Regions from separate parts of the Flavonifractor hominis genome, predicted to be linked through region 3. Evidence: a T-box and tRNA genes for the amino acid it is inferred to sense, from the RefSeq annotation. Region 3 holds a T-box; the other regions hold tRNA genes.
The links. A T-box is a leader RNA that pairs with one kind of tRNA and senses whether it is charged. The one in region 3 lies ahead of WMO45_RS08770 (glycine--tRNA ligase), so its partner is inferred to be a tRNA-Gly.
Positions count from the first base shown of each region.

Region 1: it encodes a tRNA-Gly, which carries the amino acid that the T-box ahead of WMO45_RS08770 (glycine--tRNA ligase) is inferred to sense. The anticodon was not compared.
Region 2: it encodes a tRNA-Gly, which carries the amino acid that the T-box ahead of WMO45_RS08770 (glycine--tRNA ligase) is inferred to sense. The anticodon was not compared.

Region 1 is NZ_JBBMFT010000004.1:30,096-34,632, reverse strand. It holds gene WMO45_RS07805 (acyl-CoA dehydratase activase) at 1-399, opposite strand, end outside; gene WMO45_RS07800 (2-hydroxyacyl-CoA dehydratase subunit D) at 396-1,670, opposite strand; tRNA gene WMO45_RS07795 (tRNA-Gly) at 1,741-1,816, opposite strand; gene WMO45_RS07790 (hypothetical protein) at 1,875-2,939, opposite strand; gene WMO45_RS07785 (lactate utilization protein) at 2,951-3,541, opposite strand; gene WMO45_RS07780 (YitT family protein) at 3,563-4,429, opposite strand; gene WMO45_RS07775 (DNA gyrase subunit A) at 4,457-4,537, opposite strand, start outside.
Region 2 is NZ_JBBMFT010000003.1:270,542-275,078, forward strand. It holds gene WMO45_RS07215 (hypothetical protein) at 349-609, opposite strand; gene WMO45_RS07220 (hypothetical protein) at 630-803, opposite strand; gene WMO45_RS07225 (hypothetical protein) at 871-1,071, shown strand; gene WMO45_RS07230 (hypothetical protein) at 1,413-1,535, shown strand; tRNA gene WMO45_RS07235 (tRNA-Gly) at 2,056-2,129, opposite strand; gene WMO45_RS07240 (TetR/AcrR family transcriptional regulator) at 2,347-2,982, shown strand; gene WMO45_RS07245 (TrmH family RNA methyltransferase) at 2,991-3,830, shown strand; gene leuA (2-isopropylmalate synthase) at 3,884-4,537, opposite strand, start outside.
Region 3 is NZ_JBBMFT010000004.1:240,821-245,357, forward strand. It holds gene WMO45_RS08760 (cyclic-di-AMP receptor) at 1-8, opposite strand, end outside; gene WMO45_RS08765 (aminotransferase class I/II-fold pyridoxal phosphate-dependent enzyme) at 21-1,382, opposite strand; gene WMO45_RS08770 (glycine--tRNA ligase) at 1,547-2,980, opposite strand; T-box leader at 3,037-3,240, opposite strand; gene gpr (GPR endopeptidase) at 3,329-4,234, opposite strand; gene rpsT (30S ribosomal protein S20) at 4,436-4,537, shown strand, end outside.

The DNA.
Region 1 (4,537 bases), 210 kb from region 3:
CGGAGCGGGCGAAACGGCGGCCCGGAAGCGGGCGGGGTCGAAACGAGTCCCGCGGTAGGCGCTGTATTCCGCAATGAGCCGGTCCAGCTCGGCCCGCAGGCGGGCCCGGGCGCAGGAGTCGTCCCGCCGGGGCAGATCCATCAGAAAGAGAAAGTCCATCTGCCCGGCCAGCACGTCCCGGCAGCGGCGGATGCTGTCGCAGCAGTTGACCAGCACCAGCTCCCGGATCCCCTGCCCCAGGCACTGCTCCAGCAGGGCCTTGGCGTGGCAGCAGAAGTGGTTGTGGGTCAGGGCCTCGGCCCGGGTGAAGTCCTCCGCCTCCCGTTCCAGCAGCACCGGCTCGCCCCCCAGGGCGGCCAGCAGCTCCACGGGGGTGTATTTGCAGGTATATCCGATCATCTGTTTCCCTCCAGCAGCTCCAGAAAGGCCTGCAGCCGCGTCACCATCTGTCCGTCGTTTACGTTGCCGCTGTCGCAGCCGTCTCCGTCCAGCACCAGGGTGGGAAAGCCGGCGGCCTCCAGATGCTGACGGGCGTACTGGGCCGCGCCTGAGGTCTGCTTGCACCCCCAGTGGCAAAACCACACCGCGCCGTCGGCCCGGAGCAGCTTGGCCAGCTCCACGGCCCGGGCCACCCGGCGCTCGGCGCTGCCGTTAAAGGAGTTGTACACCAGCCGCCGGGCCATGGACTCATAGGGGTGGTCCGGGTCGGGCAGCTCCGGGGCGTCAAAGGACATGTCGCACCCTACGATCTCCACCCGGGGACTGAAATTCAGAATCTCCCGCAGGGCGTCCTGCCAGTGGGGCAGGGTGTGCAGCCACAGGATGCGCTTGCCCCGCCGGCCCTCGGGCAGGGCGGCAGTCTGGGCGCACAGGCGCTCGGTGTAGCGCTGGGCCTGGGGCGAACCCAGCATGGAGTGGGTGGCAAAGACCGAAAGCATCTCGGAGGTCATCTCGTCGGACAGGGAGCGGCTGGCCCGCAGCTGCAGATACCGGCGGTAGTTCTCCAGTGTGGCCCGGGAGCGCCCCACCGCCTGGCGCAACGCATCCTCCTCCAGATGCCGGCCCGTATGCTGCTGGAGAAAATCGGTCATGGCCCGCAGCTGGTCGGCCAGCCAGGCTACCGATGCCTCCGTGGGGGCGTAGGGCACATCCAGCGTAAAGTGAGGGACATCCCAGAACTCCGCCAGCCGACGGAAGGTGAGCTGGTTGGCATCGCAGGCCAGAGAGGTGTTCAGGATAAAGCGGGGGCGGGACATGACTCCGCTCTCGGCCAGGCCCAGCAGGATTTTATGGTAGGAGCAATAGCTCTCCGGCACGCCCCGCTCCTCCGCCGCCTCCACAAATACCCGGTCGGCCGCGGTGGAGACCAGATAGCAGGACAGCCCTTCGGGCAGCACGGCAGGAATACCCATGGCGTGGAGAGGCTCACAGGGCAGAAAAATATTGACGCAGGCGGTCCGATCCGCCCGGCCCAGGGCGGCGGCCATGGTGCGGGCGGTGGCCCCTTGCATATAGCACCGGGCGGGCAGCACCTGCCGGGGCGGAAACAGGCGCATCTGTACCCCGACCAGCGTATAGGCGGCGTGGAGCAGGGCCCGGGTCCGGCGGGGGTGCTCCGGTACCTGCCGGGAGAGAAAGCGGCCCAGCGATTCAATGGTGGGACTCGGCATGGCGTATCTCCTTTCACACACAGACAAATAAGAAAAGAGGATGGCCAATGGCCATCCTCTTTTCTTATTCTGGAGCAGGTGACGAGGCTCGAACTCGCTACCTCCACCTTGGCAAGGTGGCGCTCTACCAGATGAGCTACACCTGCAAGCGACGAAGGTTATTATAGCGAAAGGGGGCGAGCTTGTCAACCCTTTTTTTAAAAATTATTCGATTTCTTCGCTGCCGGCCCAGACATAGCCCAAAGCGATCAGATCTTCCGCCGACCAGGTGGTGCCGTCGGTGCTGCGAGTGAGATCCACGTAATGAGTGCCGCCGTTGTCGGTGAGCTGATTCCAGAAGTGGGGCTGCCCGTTCAGGGTGCCCTCAATAAGGGTAGAGCCGATGTCCATCTCGTCGCACAGCAGTTGAAAAGCCAGCGCCAGCCCCTCGCTGTCGGCACCGTCACCCAAAATGGCATCCCAGGCGGTAGAGCCGGTGCCGCTGGTGTGTACCGCATCGGGAAGCAGTTGGAACAGTAAGGAAAGCCGTTCCGCGGAGGTGTGCTGACTGGGGTGCAGGGGAAGCACCATCTGCTCCACGGTGGAGAGCAGATCCTCCTTTTTGTGAGCCAGCAGCTCGGCGGATTCCGGATAAATCAGCAGGATCTCCACGATGCGTTGATTGCCTGTATCAGGGTAGAGGTTGATCTCCCAAAGCGGCATGCCCAGAGCAGAGGCCGGATCGTCATAGTAGGCCTGACGGATGAGGGAGTCCAGGTCGGCCATCTCCTCGGTGAAATAGCCCACCCGCAGGGCCAACTCCGGCTGGAAAGCGGCCAGGGCCTGCCCTACCTCCTCCCGGATGGCACTGGAGCCGGTGACGTTGACCAGGCTGTTGATCTGCTCCTGGGTGCGGCGGTAGGAAATGGTAATGGTGGCCTCATAGGTGGTGAGTACCCGGGTATAGTCGTTTTTGATGAAGTCCACGGCGTAGGCGCCAAGGGGATCGTCCTTGGCCACCTCCAGGCAGGCCTGGTTCAGGTCGGCCTCCACATCCCCCTCGTAGCCTGTCAGCTGCACGACGCCCTCTTCCATCCCCTGAGAGACAAAAAAGAGTATGGCGTTGACCAGTTCGGAATAGGTATCCGCCTTGATGGTAGATGTGTCGCTGCCTGAAACGGTGTGCTCCGTATGAGGCTCCACAGAGGTATAAGTGCGCTCCAGCAAAGAGGTACAGCCGGAGAGCAGCAGGGCGCAGCACAGGGCCAGCGCGGGCAGGATACGCTTCATCTCCGCCCTCCTCAAAAGCCCAGAGGCTCTCCGATAAGGACCACCTCGGTGCGGCCCACACCGCCTGGCGGCGCCCACAGTACGTTCAGTGCCCGACAGATCCGCTGGGGGCTGTTGCAGTCATAGCAGCGGTCGCCCCGCAGGGCGCAGGGGGTCTTTTTCTTCAGACGCATGGCATTTTTGGGGGCGGCCACATTGCGTGCCCTCCATAGGGCGGTGTCATAGTCCGGGCAGAGCTTGTTGCACCCCACCAGAAAATAGACCTCCTCATGGCCGAAAAGCGTGGAGGCCACCCGGTTGCCGGTGCCGTCGATGTTGAGGATCTCCCCGGTCTCGGCCAGGGCATTGCAGGAGGTGAGATAGACCGAGGCGGCGGCAGCGTCCGAAAGAGTGCCATCCAGCCAGTGCCAGAGGATCTGGTTATGTGTTCCCAGCCGCTGAGCCAGCCCCATGTCCCGGACGGTCACTGAGCCGCCGATGCCGATGCTCCGGCCATCCAGTTTTCCGTCCATATAGTCTGCGGCCTCTGCGGCGGTGGCAAAGCAGGATACGGCAAAACCGCGCTGTTTCAAATGGGCGGTGACCTTAGTAAAGACGGTCATGAAGCTGCCTCCTTTCCGACATTAGATGTCATTCTTGCTATAAGTGCGGAATCCCTCACCCAGTACGTCATGGGCGTCGCATACGATGAGGAAGGCGTGGGGATCGATCTGATTGACCATCTCTTTGAGGGGGACGATCTCCTTTTGCTTGAAGGCCACCATCAGCACTTTTTTCTCATCACCGGAGTAGGCACCCTCCCCGTGGAGAATGGTGGCGCCCCGGTCCATGGCCATAACGGCGTCGGCAATGGCACGGCAGGAATCGCTGATGATATAGGCCACCTTGGAACTGTCCAGGCCATAGAGGACGGTGTCCATCACCTTGGTGGTGACGAAGAGAGAGACAATGCCGTACAGGGCGCTCTCCACCTTGCCAAATGCAATGGCAGCCAGGGCGATGACAATAAAGTCGGGAATGAGTACCAGGGTGCCCATGGGCAGCCAGGCGAATTTCAGCTTGAGCAGCCGGGCGATCAGGTCGGTGCCGCCGGTGGTGGCACCCTTGGAAAAGACCAGTCCAATGCCAAGGCCCAGCAGGGCCCCGCCAAAAATGCTGGCCAGCATGGGATCCATGGGCTGGAACTGATATACCATGTTCATCAGGTCAATGGCAAAGGAGCTGAGGGTCATGGCGTAGAGGGAGGACACCAGCAGGTGGCCGCCGATAAACTTCCACCCCATAAAAAACAGGGGGACGTTCATGACAAAAACGGTGGTGCCCACCGGCAGCACAGGGATCAGGGCGTTGAGCACCTGGCCCAGGCCGGTAAGACCTCCCATGGCCACCAGGTTGGGGGCGTAGAAAATGTTATAGGCCAGGGCGTAGAGCAGGGACCCCAGGGTGATGATGGCATAGCTTTTGACGTACTGGTACACGGAGTGTTTCAACAGGCATACCTCTTTTCTACGGCAGAATCACAGCAGGCTGATCTGAACCTCGCCCCGGTCTTCCTCCTTAAGCAGAGCGCCCGCCGCCGGCAAAGAGCGGGCCCGGTA
Region 2 (4,537 bases), on a different contig from region 3:
GTGCGCCGCAACGTTACGCCGATTGCTGTTTTTCTAAGGCGATCAATAGGACGGAGAAAAGCACCAGAGTAAAGCTTTTTGGTCAGCACTCATTTTACTTTTCTCTAGACAAAGATTGTGCGGGACACCTTTTTCGCTGGGATGGACCTGGATTTTTTGTTTCAGGCCGACAACGCACAGCGAGGGGGTGGTAAACAGTGTTTCACAGGCTGAAGATTACGACTGACAAGGACGGCATGACCAAGCTTTTGCTTGACAGCGTTCCGATGTCAAAGGGCGGCCTGCGGTTCAGCCCGGAGCAGAACAAAAAAATACCGCCCACAACGGGGCGGTACAGCGGAATATAGGTCACAGATCTTCCAGATCGGCTGCGGGAAGGTCGTTTTCTACGTTGTCCCGGGCCAGATCGGTGTCCAGCACCGGGTAGACCCTTGAGGAGATGGGTTTTTCATGCCAGACCTTCATATGGGGGCCGGAAGTGCCTGCAATGATGGGATTTGCCTTTTCCTTCCCATGCTTGGCCTTGCCCTGAATCTCGGGCACGGGAGGCTCTGCGTTTCGGGGCTCGGTGTGGGTCCATTCGGGACGGGCCATGCCTTGTTTCGCCATATTATCACCTCAACGATTGTTCAAAATACCTGTTTGGACTCGTTGGCCATGCGTTTGAGATCCTCCAGAGAGGCGGGCTGGTGTTCACGGGCCCGGATCTGTGCCTGGATATAGCCGGGAAGCTGTGAAAAGTAGGTTTCCATAGCCGGATCCTTTTTCAAATGGGTGTACAAATCGCTGTACGTGGGTTCCATGCGATCACCTCCGATGATAGCTTGCCCACAGGCGGCGGCTTATAGCAACAGAAGGGAGGTGGCAATATTGACCACGAACGGTCTGCCAGCGGGACCGCCTCTATTGGGGGATCAGGTGACCCTCACTGCCCCGCCAGAGGTTACAGTCAACGTATCAGCCAGACTCACGCTGTCGCCGGGGTATGACCTGGAGAACGTGCAGCCTATTCTTGAGTTTTCCATGAAAGCGTACATGCTGTTCATCCGGCAGGCGTGGGGGCTCAGTTAGGGGCGTTGTGGCAATGACCGCGTCAAAGGGGCTGTCCTTATTTCAGCTCTCGATAGGCAGATCACCGGATCCAGTCTGGGAATAATCTACACTGCCTCTCAAGAGCAAGCGGCGTAGATTACTCAGGTGGAGCTCCTAGATGCGGAAACAACTTCCTGACATCTTCCACAGTGCCCAAATCCACTATCTCCGTCGCGGAAGGAGTGAAAAACAATGGCTAATGACCCTATCACGGTCCAGCTTCCACGGAATCTATCCACCAACTGGTTCTATGGGCAGACGATCGTGCCAAATGAGACAGATGTAGGCCTTACTCAGCAGCATGGATACAATTTTACCTCATGAAGCAGGCCAACGCCACCCAGCAGGCAGTAGAGGAGCTGGGGAAAGCTTTTGGAGATGTACTCACTGCCGGCGAATATGAGTTTCCAACGGAAGACGCGCCGCAAAAGCAGCATAGCTAACGTGGATACTGTAGCTATTACAGACAGTGCCGGGGGAAAATTCCACTTACCAGTGGTGTCCTTTCTGTACCGTGTGGCAGAATGGGAAAAGCAAGTTTTACTGCAAATAGGTTAATGTATGCCAGCTTCTTCGACTACGTTAGCGTCTGTATCCGGCCCTTCCCAACAACTCTATCTTGACATGTAGACCCAATAGTGTACCCTCTTGGGCCAGCCTGCAGCTTATAGCAAGCGTGTTGGACTTAGCAAACGTCATATACGGGAAGTGGGCAGGGCGGGGAGAGTTCCCCAACTTCTATGGAGTTTGAATCTTCTCTAAAGGCCATCTTTATTTCGAAAGCCTTTGAGTTATCCGATCCCAGTTCGTCTTACGAGGGAGACAGTGCGATCATTATCAGGGCCGACGCGCAGACCGGCGCGGTGGGCATGCTCTGGTCCGGTTTGCCCGCGGCATGCCGCAAAAGACAACGAAAAGCGCCGCCGCAGTCCTCCTGTACAAGGACTGCGGCGGCGCTTTGTCTGGAGCAGGTAAAGGGAATCGAACCCTCATATTCAGCTTGGGAAGCTGACGTTCTACCACTGAACTATACCTGCATGATTTTGCTGACTCGATTAGTATAGCACAGCCGGAGGTATTTGGCAAGAGTTTTTTCCCGTCGGAATGGGGCGCATTGCCGCGTCAGGGCCGGAAACGGGCGAAAAAGGGCCCGGGAGACGAGATTACGGGCAAAATAGGGTTGATAAGAAAGGAAAATCATGATATCATTTCCTAAACCGTTGGTATAATAATATGGAAAGGGCGGGACAAACCATGAGCAAAAAACAGGCGCTGACCGAGTTTCACCGGGGCTCGATCCTGGCCGCTGCCGAGCGGCTGTTCGCGGAAAAGGGGACGGAGCGGACCACCATGGACGACATCGCCCGGGAGGCGGAGTACAGCAAGGCGACGCTGTATGTCTATTTCCAGAGCAAGGAAGAGATCATCACCGCCATCCTGCTCAGCGGCATGGTCCTGCTGAAGAAAAAGGTGCATGAGGCCATTGAGAGCCAAAGCGATTGGCACCAGGCCTACGACGCGGTGTGCCGGACCATTGTGCGCTTTTATGAGGAGAATCCCACGGCCTACGACGCGGCCACCGGGATGCTGCCGCTGGTGCAGAAGCTGGGCGACGCGCAGAAGGGAATGGCGGACATCCTGCGGGTGAGCGGGGAGATCGACGAAGAGCTGGCGGCCTTTCTGGCGCGCGGGGCGCAGGAGGGGGCGGTGCGCACCCGGCTTGCGCCGCTGGAGGCGGTCATGCTCTTCTGGTCGTCGCTGGCCGGGATGGTGCACACCGCCGAGCTGCGGGAGCGGTATATTCAGGACACGCTGAAGCTCTCCCGGGAGGAGTTTCTGCACCACGGCGCCCGGCTGCTGCTGGCGGCCTTCACCCAGGAGGAGATCTGAGGGGCGCTATGGCTGAGATCCGAGAGATCACCGACCTGTCCGCCCCGGAGCTGCAGGTCTACACCGGGCTGACCCACGCGCAGCTGCGCAGCCGCCGCCAGCCCGGGCAGGGGCTCTTTATCGCGGAGAGTGAGAAGGTCATCGCCTGCGCGCTGGCGGCGGGGTGCCGTCCGGTCTCCTTCCTCATGGAGCGGCGGCAGGCCGAGGGGCTTTCGCCGCAGGTGCTGGAAGGGTGGGGGGACGTGCCCGTCTATACCGCCGAGCGGGATGTGCTGGCGGGGCTCACCGGCTATGCGCTCACCCGGGGCTATCTGTGCGCCATGCACCGGCCCGTCCTGCCCGCGGCGGCGGACCTGTGCCGGGCCAGCCGCCGGGTGGCCGTGCTGGAGCACATCACCGACGCCAGCAATGTGGGCGCCATCTTCCGTTCCGCCGCCGCGCTGGGGATGGACGCGGTGCTGGTGACGCCCTCCTGCTGCGACCCGCTCTACCGCCGGGCGGTCCGGGTCAGCATGGGCACGGTGTTCCAGATCCCGTGGGCCTGGCTGGAGGGGGAGTTTGCCCCCTGGCCCGGGTCGGGCGTGGCCCGTCTGCGGGAGCTGGGGTTCAAAACCGTGGCCATGGCCCTGGACGACCGGGCGGTCAGCATCGACGACCCGGTCCTGGCCGGTGAGGAGAAGCTGGCCGTTGTGCTGGGCTCGGAGGGGGACGGGCTGTCGGCGGAGACCATCGCGGCCTGCGACTATACCGCGCGCATTCCCATGTTCCACGGGGTGGATTCCCTCAACGTGGCCGCCGCCGGAGCGGTCATATTCTGGCAGCTCCGGAGCGGGGCGCAGGAAAAGTAACCTATAGACAAACGCGGCCCCCGTCCTGTGGCGGGGGCCGCGTTGTTGTATGCTTATGCGTCGTTGTTGATGGCGCGGTTGATGGCCGAGAGGATGCCCTTGAGGGGCGCCAGGTTGATGTTGTGGCTCATCCCCACGCCGAACCAGTCCCGGCCGGCCTGATCCTGCAGGTGGATGTAGGCCACGGCCTGGGAGTCGGAGCCCTGCTTGATGGCGTGCTCCTTATAGTCCACAAAGGTGAAGCGGTCCATCTTCTGGCCGTGGACGGCGTTGAAGAAGGCGTCGATGGGGCCGTTGCCCGAGCCCTGGACCTGGAAGAGGGTGTCCGTATGGCGGATGGTGCCGGCGAAGGTGACGTGGGAGTGCCCCTGCTCGTCGGTGAATTCGGCAAAGGAGTGCTGCACCAGCTGATAGGGCAGGGTGGCGTCGATGTAGTGGGTCTTGAACAGCGCGTAGATGGCGTCGGGCTTGAGCTCGGTGCCCACCCGGTCGGTCTCGGCCTGGACGATGCGGCCGAACTCCGGGTGCATGGCCTTGGGCAGGTCGAAGCCGAAGGAGTGCTGCATGACGAAGGCGGCGCCGCCCTTGCCGGACTGGGAGTTGATGCGGATGATAGGCTCATACTGCCGACCCACGTCGGCCGGGTCGATGGGCAGGTAGGGGACCTCCCAGTATTCGGTGCCGCTCTCCTCCATGTAGTGGGTGCC
Region 3 (4,537 bases):
AGTTTCATTCTTATCCCTCCTCAAGGAAAAGACGTTCCTCCATCTCCGCACGACACACAACCGGCGGATGAAAGAACCGGAATGTCTTCCCATCTATTATAACCTATCTCATACAAATATGCGATAGTTTTTTTCTCAATTTGCTCTCCTGGAGCCACAATTGGTATCCCGGGTGGGTAGGGGGCAATGGCTTGAGCAGCCGTTCGTCCCTCTGCAGCGGACAAAGGCACATGGGTCCGGGGGGCAAAGAGGGCCTGCCGGGGGGAGCAGACGGAGACAGGCAGCGGGGGAGGAGGCGGCAGGAGCCTGGGCACGCCGGGGAGAAGAAGATCCAGAGCAGCCCGCAGGCGGGCGAAGTCTGCCCGGGTGTCGGCACAGGTGGGAATAAAAACAACGTGCCCCACGTCGGCCATCTCGGGCCACACCCCCAGTTCTTCCAGTCGTGCCTGGGCGGTAAAGCCATCGGCACAGCGCAGCACGAAGCGGGTGGGATCCAGCGGCGCATCCGCCGGGGTGAGGGAAGGATAGTCCTGCCGCAGCCGGTCCACCTCCTTTGCCGTGTCACGGTAGGCGGCAGCCCCCTTTTCCAGCATATGCGCCCGGCACACATCCAGAGCGGCCATCATGGGGTAGGATGGGCTGGACGATCCGTAGAGACTCCCCACCCGGCGCAGGTCGGCCTGGGAAAAAGCGGGGCCGGAGAGCAGCAGCGCGGTCTGCCCCGGGGCGGGTAGGGTCTTATGGGTGGATACCACCGCCAGATCAGCGGCGGCCAGCGAGGTGTCGCCTAAAAAAGGCAGATGGGCTCCGTGGGCGGCGTCTACCACCAGATAGCCGCCCCGGCGGTGCATGACCGCTGCCAAGGCGGGAAGATCTGATAATACACCGTAATAAGTTGGTGAAGTAATGCAGAGCGTATGAATTTCTGGGTGACAGTCCAACTGCCGTTCCACCTCAGCCGGGTCAATGGGACCGGTAATCCCGGCTTCAGTCAACCAGGGGCGTTCCAGATATATCGGATGCAGATCCATCAAGGCCAGGGCGTTGTAGGCCGAGCGGTGACAGCCCCGGTCCAGCAGGACCCCATCCCCCGGCCGGCAGGCCAGAGTGAGGGCGGAGAGCACTCCTTGGGTGGAACCGCCGGTGAGAAACAGGCAATGAGGCATGCCAAACACCTCTGCCCATAGCTGCTCGGCCTGTTCAATGGCTCCGCCTCCGTCAAACAGGTCTCCAGTGGGGGGCAACTCGGTAAAGTCGATATTTGCCAGCCCTGCCAGCTCGGGGGCTGGGAGAGGTCGGCCCTTGTGGCCGGGCATATGCATGCGCAATGGATCGGTAGCGGCAAAGGACCGCAGTGCGTCATAAAGGGGCGTGTTTTCCACAAAATCGCCTCCCGGTGTGGAAGATTTGTTTGAGTATAGCAAAAAGCGGCAGGCCCTGCAAGTCCGGCCTATCGCAGGGCAAAAAAGCGACGGCATGGCAGCGCCAGCCAAGCCCACATAAAAAACACCGGATCTCCGCCATATGGCGGAGATCCGGTGTTTTTTTAAAAGCGGATGCGCTGGGCGATGTAGTCCTTGACCTCGCTCATGGGGATACGCACCTGCTGCATGGAGTCACGCTCCCGGATGGTGACGCAGCCGTCGGCGGGGGTGGTCTCGTCGCCCACGGTCTGGAAATCCAGGGTGATGCAGAAGGGGGTGCCGATCTCGTCCTGACGGCGGTAGCGCTTGCCGATGGAGCCGGCGTCATCATAGTCCACCATGAACTCCTTGGCCAGCTCGTCCCGCAGCTGCTGGGCGGGACCGGAGAGGACCTCCTTCTTGCTCAGGGGCAGCACGGCGCACTTGAAGGGCGCCAGGGCGGGGTGGAAGCGCATAACGGTGCGGATGTCGTCGTTGCCCTTCTTGTCCTGGCCCACCACTTCCTCGTCGTAGGCTTCCACCAGGAAGGCCAGGGTCACGCGGTCGGCGCCCAGGGAAGGCTCGATGACGTAGGGGATATAGTGCTCGTTCTTCTCCTGGTCGAAGTAGGTCAGATCCTTGCCGGAGTGCTCCTGGTGCTGCTTGAGGTCATAATCGGTACGGTCGGCCACGCCCCACAGCTCGCCCCAGCCGAAGGGGAACATGAACTCAAAGTCGGTAGTGGCCTTGGAGTAGAAGGCCAGCTCCTCCGGCTCATGATCCCGCAGGCGCAGGTCTTCATCGGAGATGCCCAGGTCGTTGAGCCACTTGTGGCAGAATTCACGCCAGTAGGAGAACCACTCCAGATCGGTGCCGGGCTGGCAGAAGAATTCCAGCTCCATCTGCTCAAACTCCCGGATGCGGAAGATGAAGTTGCCCGGGGTGATCTCGTTGCGGAAGCTCTTGCCCACCTGGCACACGCCGAAGGGCAGCTTCTTGCGGGTGGTACGCTGGATGGCGGGGAAGTTGACGAAGATGCCCTGGGCGGTCTCAGGCCGCAGGTAGACCTCGGTGCTGCTGTCCTCGGTGACGCCCTGGTGGGTCTTAAACATCAGGTTGAACTTGCGGATGTCGGTGAAGTCGGACTTGCCGCAGCCGGGGCAGGTAACGCCGTTGTCCCGGATGAAGGCCACCAGTTCGTCGTTGGTCATGGCCTCCACGTTTACGTCGGTGCGGCCCTGCTCGGCGCACCAATCCTCAATGAGCTTGTCGGCCCGGTGGCGCATCTTACAGGCCTTGCAGTCGATGAGGGGATCGTTGAAGGTAGACACGTGGCCGGAAGCCACCCACACTTCAGGGTTCATAAGAATGGCAGCGTCCAGCCCCACGTTGTAGGGGTTCTCCTGGACAAACTTCTTCCACCAGGCACGCTTGACGTTGTTCTTCAGCTCCACACCCAGGGGGCCATAGTCCCAGGAGTTGGCCAGGCCGCCGTAAATCTCGCTGCCGGGATAGACAAAGCCGCGGCCCTTGCACAGGGCTACGATCTTTTCCATGGTCTTTTCGGTGTTTTTCATCGTATATGCTCCTTTACCCATTTATTCGCCAAGAAAAAAACGCCCCGAGCCATAAGGCTCAGGGCGAAGAAAACTCCGTGGTGCCACCTGAATTCGGAGCAGACGCTCCGCACTCTGACCCGGTAACGGCGGGGACCGGCGGGGCATTGCCTCCCCGCGGCTCACGGGTGCCTTCTGCGGGACCTTCGGGAGCCTTCCACCAAAACGGCTCCTCTCTGCGGTCCGGGTCTCCGCGTACTCTTCCCGGTCGTGGCCTGTGCTGATTTCCGGTGTATTCTATCACCTTTTCCCCTCTGCGTCAAGGGAAAGGGGGCGCAAGACCCAGTTTTCTTTCCCTGAAATGTGCGCTCAGCTCAGCAGCAGGTCTACATCCTCAATGCTCAGTCCAGACTGGAGGGCCAGGTTGATGCCGTAGCCAATGACCTTGCTCAGGTCGTGGACCTGGGTGTCGATGTCTTTGGGAGTGACCACCAATCCCTCTCCCGCGCCCTGAAGGGCGGAAGGGTCCAACTCCTCCCGGCCGGCCTCGGCCAGCACGTCGCAGGTAAGGGTGACGGCGTCCACCACCGTGGGTGCACCAATGGCGATGACGGGTACGCCAAGGTTCTGCGCATCCAGGGCGAAGCGGGCGTTGCCAACCCCTGAGCCGGGGGTAATGCCGGTATCGGACAGCTGGACGGTACGGCAGATGCGCTTCAGGCTGCGGGCGGCCAGCGCGTCCACCGCCAGCACACAGGCCGGGTGGATCTTGTCCACCACCGCCCGGACCAGCTCGCCGCTCTCCACGCCGGTGGTACCCAGTACACCCGCGGCCAGGGCGGCCACCGGGCGGAAGGAGCCGAAGTGCTCCGGGACTTGTTCCACCAAGTGGCGGGTCACCAGGGTATAATCTGCGGCCTTAGGGCCCAGGTTGTCCGGGGTAATGGCCCGGTTGCCCAGCCCCACCACCAGGGCGGGTGCATCGGGAGCGGATGGGAGCAGGGGCTTCAGCTCAGCAGCCAGGGCCCGTACCGCCCGCCCAAAAGCATCTGCCTCCCGCCGTTCCAGAGCGTCCAGCTCCAATGTCACATAGCGGCCTGGCGGTTTACCCAGCGCCTGGGCGCCCTGCTGGTCCAGTATCTCCACTGTGGTGACGGCGTAGCCCTCCCGCTGGCGCTCCCCGGATGTTACCCCGGGCAGGCGGGCGGCTTCTCCGGCACCCTCTCGCCAGAGCTGGGCGGCCTCAATGGCCAGGTCGGTCCTTGGTCTGCGCATGATGGCCTCCTCTGCCGCCCCAAGATATGGTATAAGGACGGCCTTTCAGCTCTATTTTTTGCGAGAAGGGCCTTCATATACAAAAAAAGTGAAAAAAATTTGAAAAAACAGTTGCAATTTTTGAAACTTGCTGTTAAAATGTAAATCTGCACGGGCAAACTGTGTAAATAACGATTATCGTCATCGGAGGAGGTGTTTGGTTTGCCGAATATTAAGTCTGCCAAGAAGCGTGTCCTGGTGAACGCCACCAAGGCTGCGCAGAACAAGGCCGCTAAGTCCGCGCTGAAGACCGACATCAAGAAG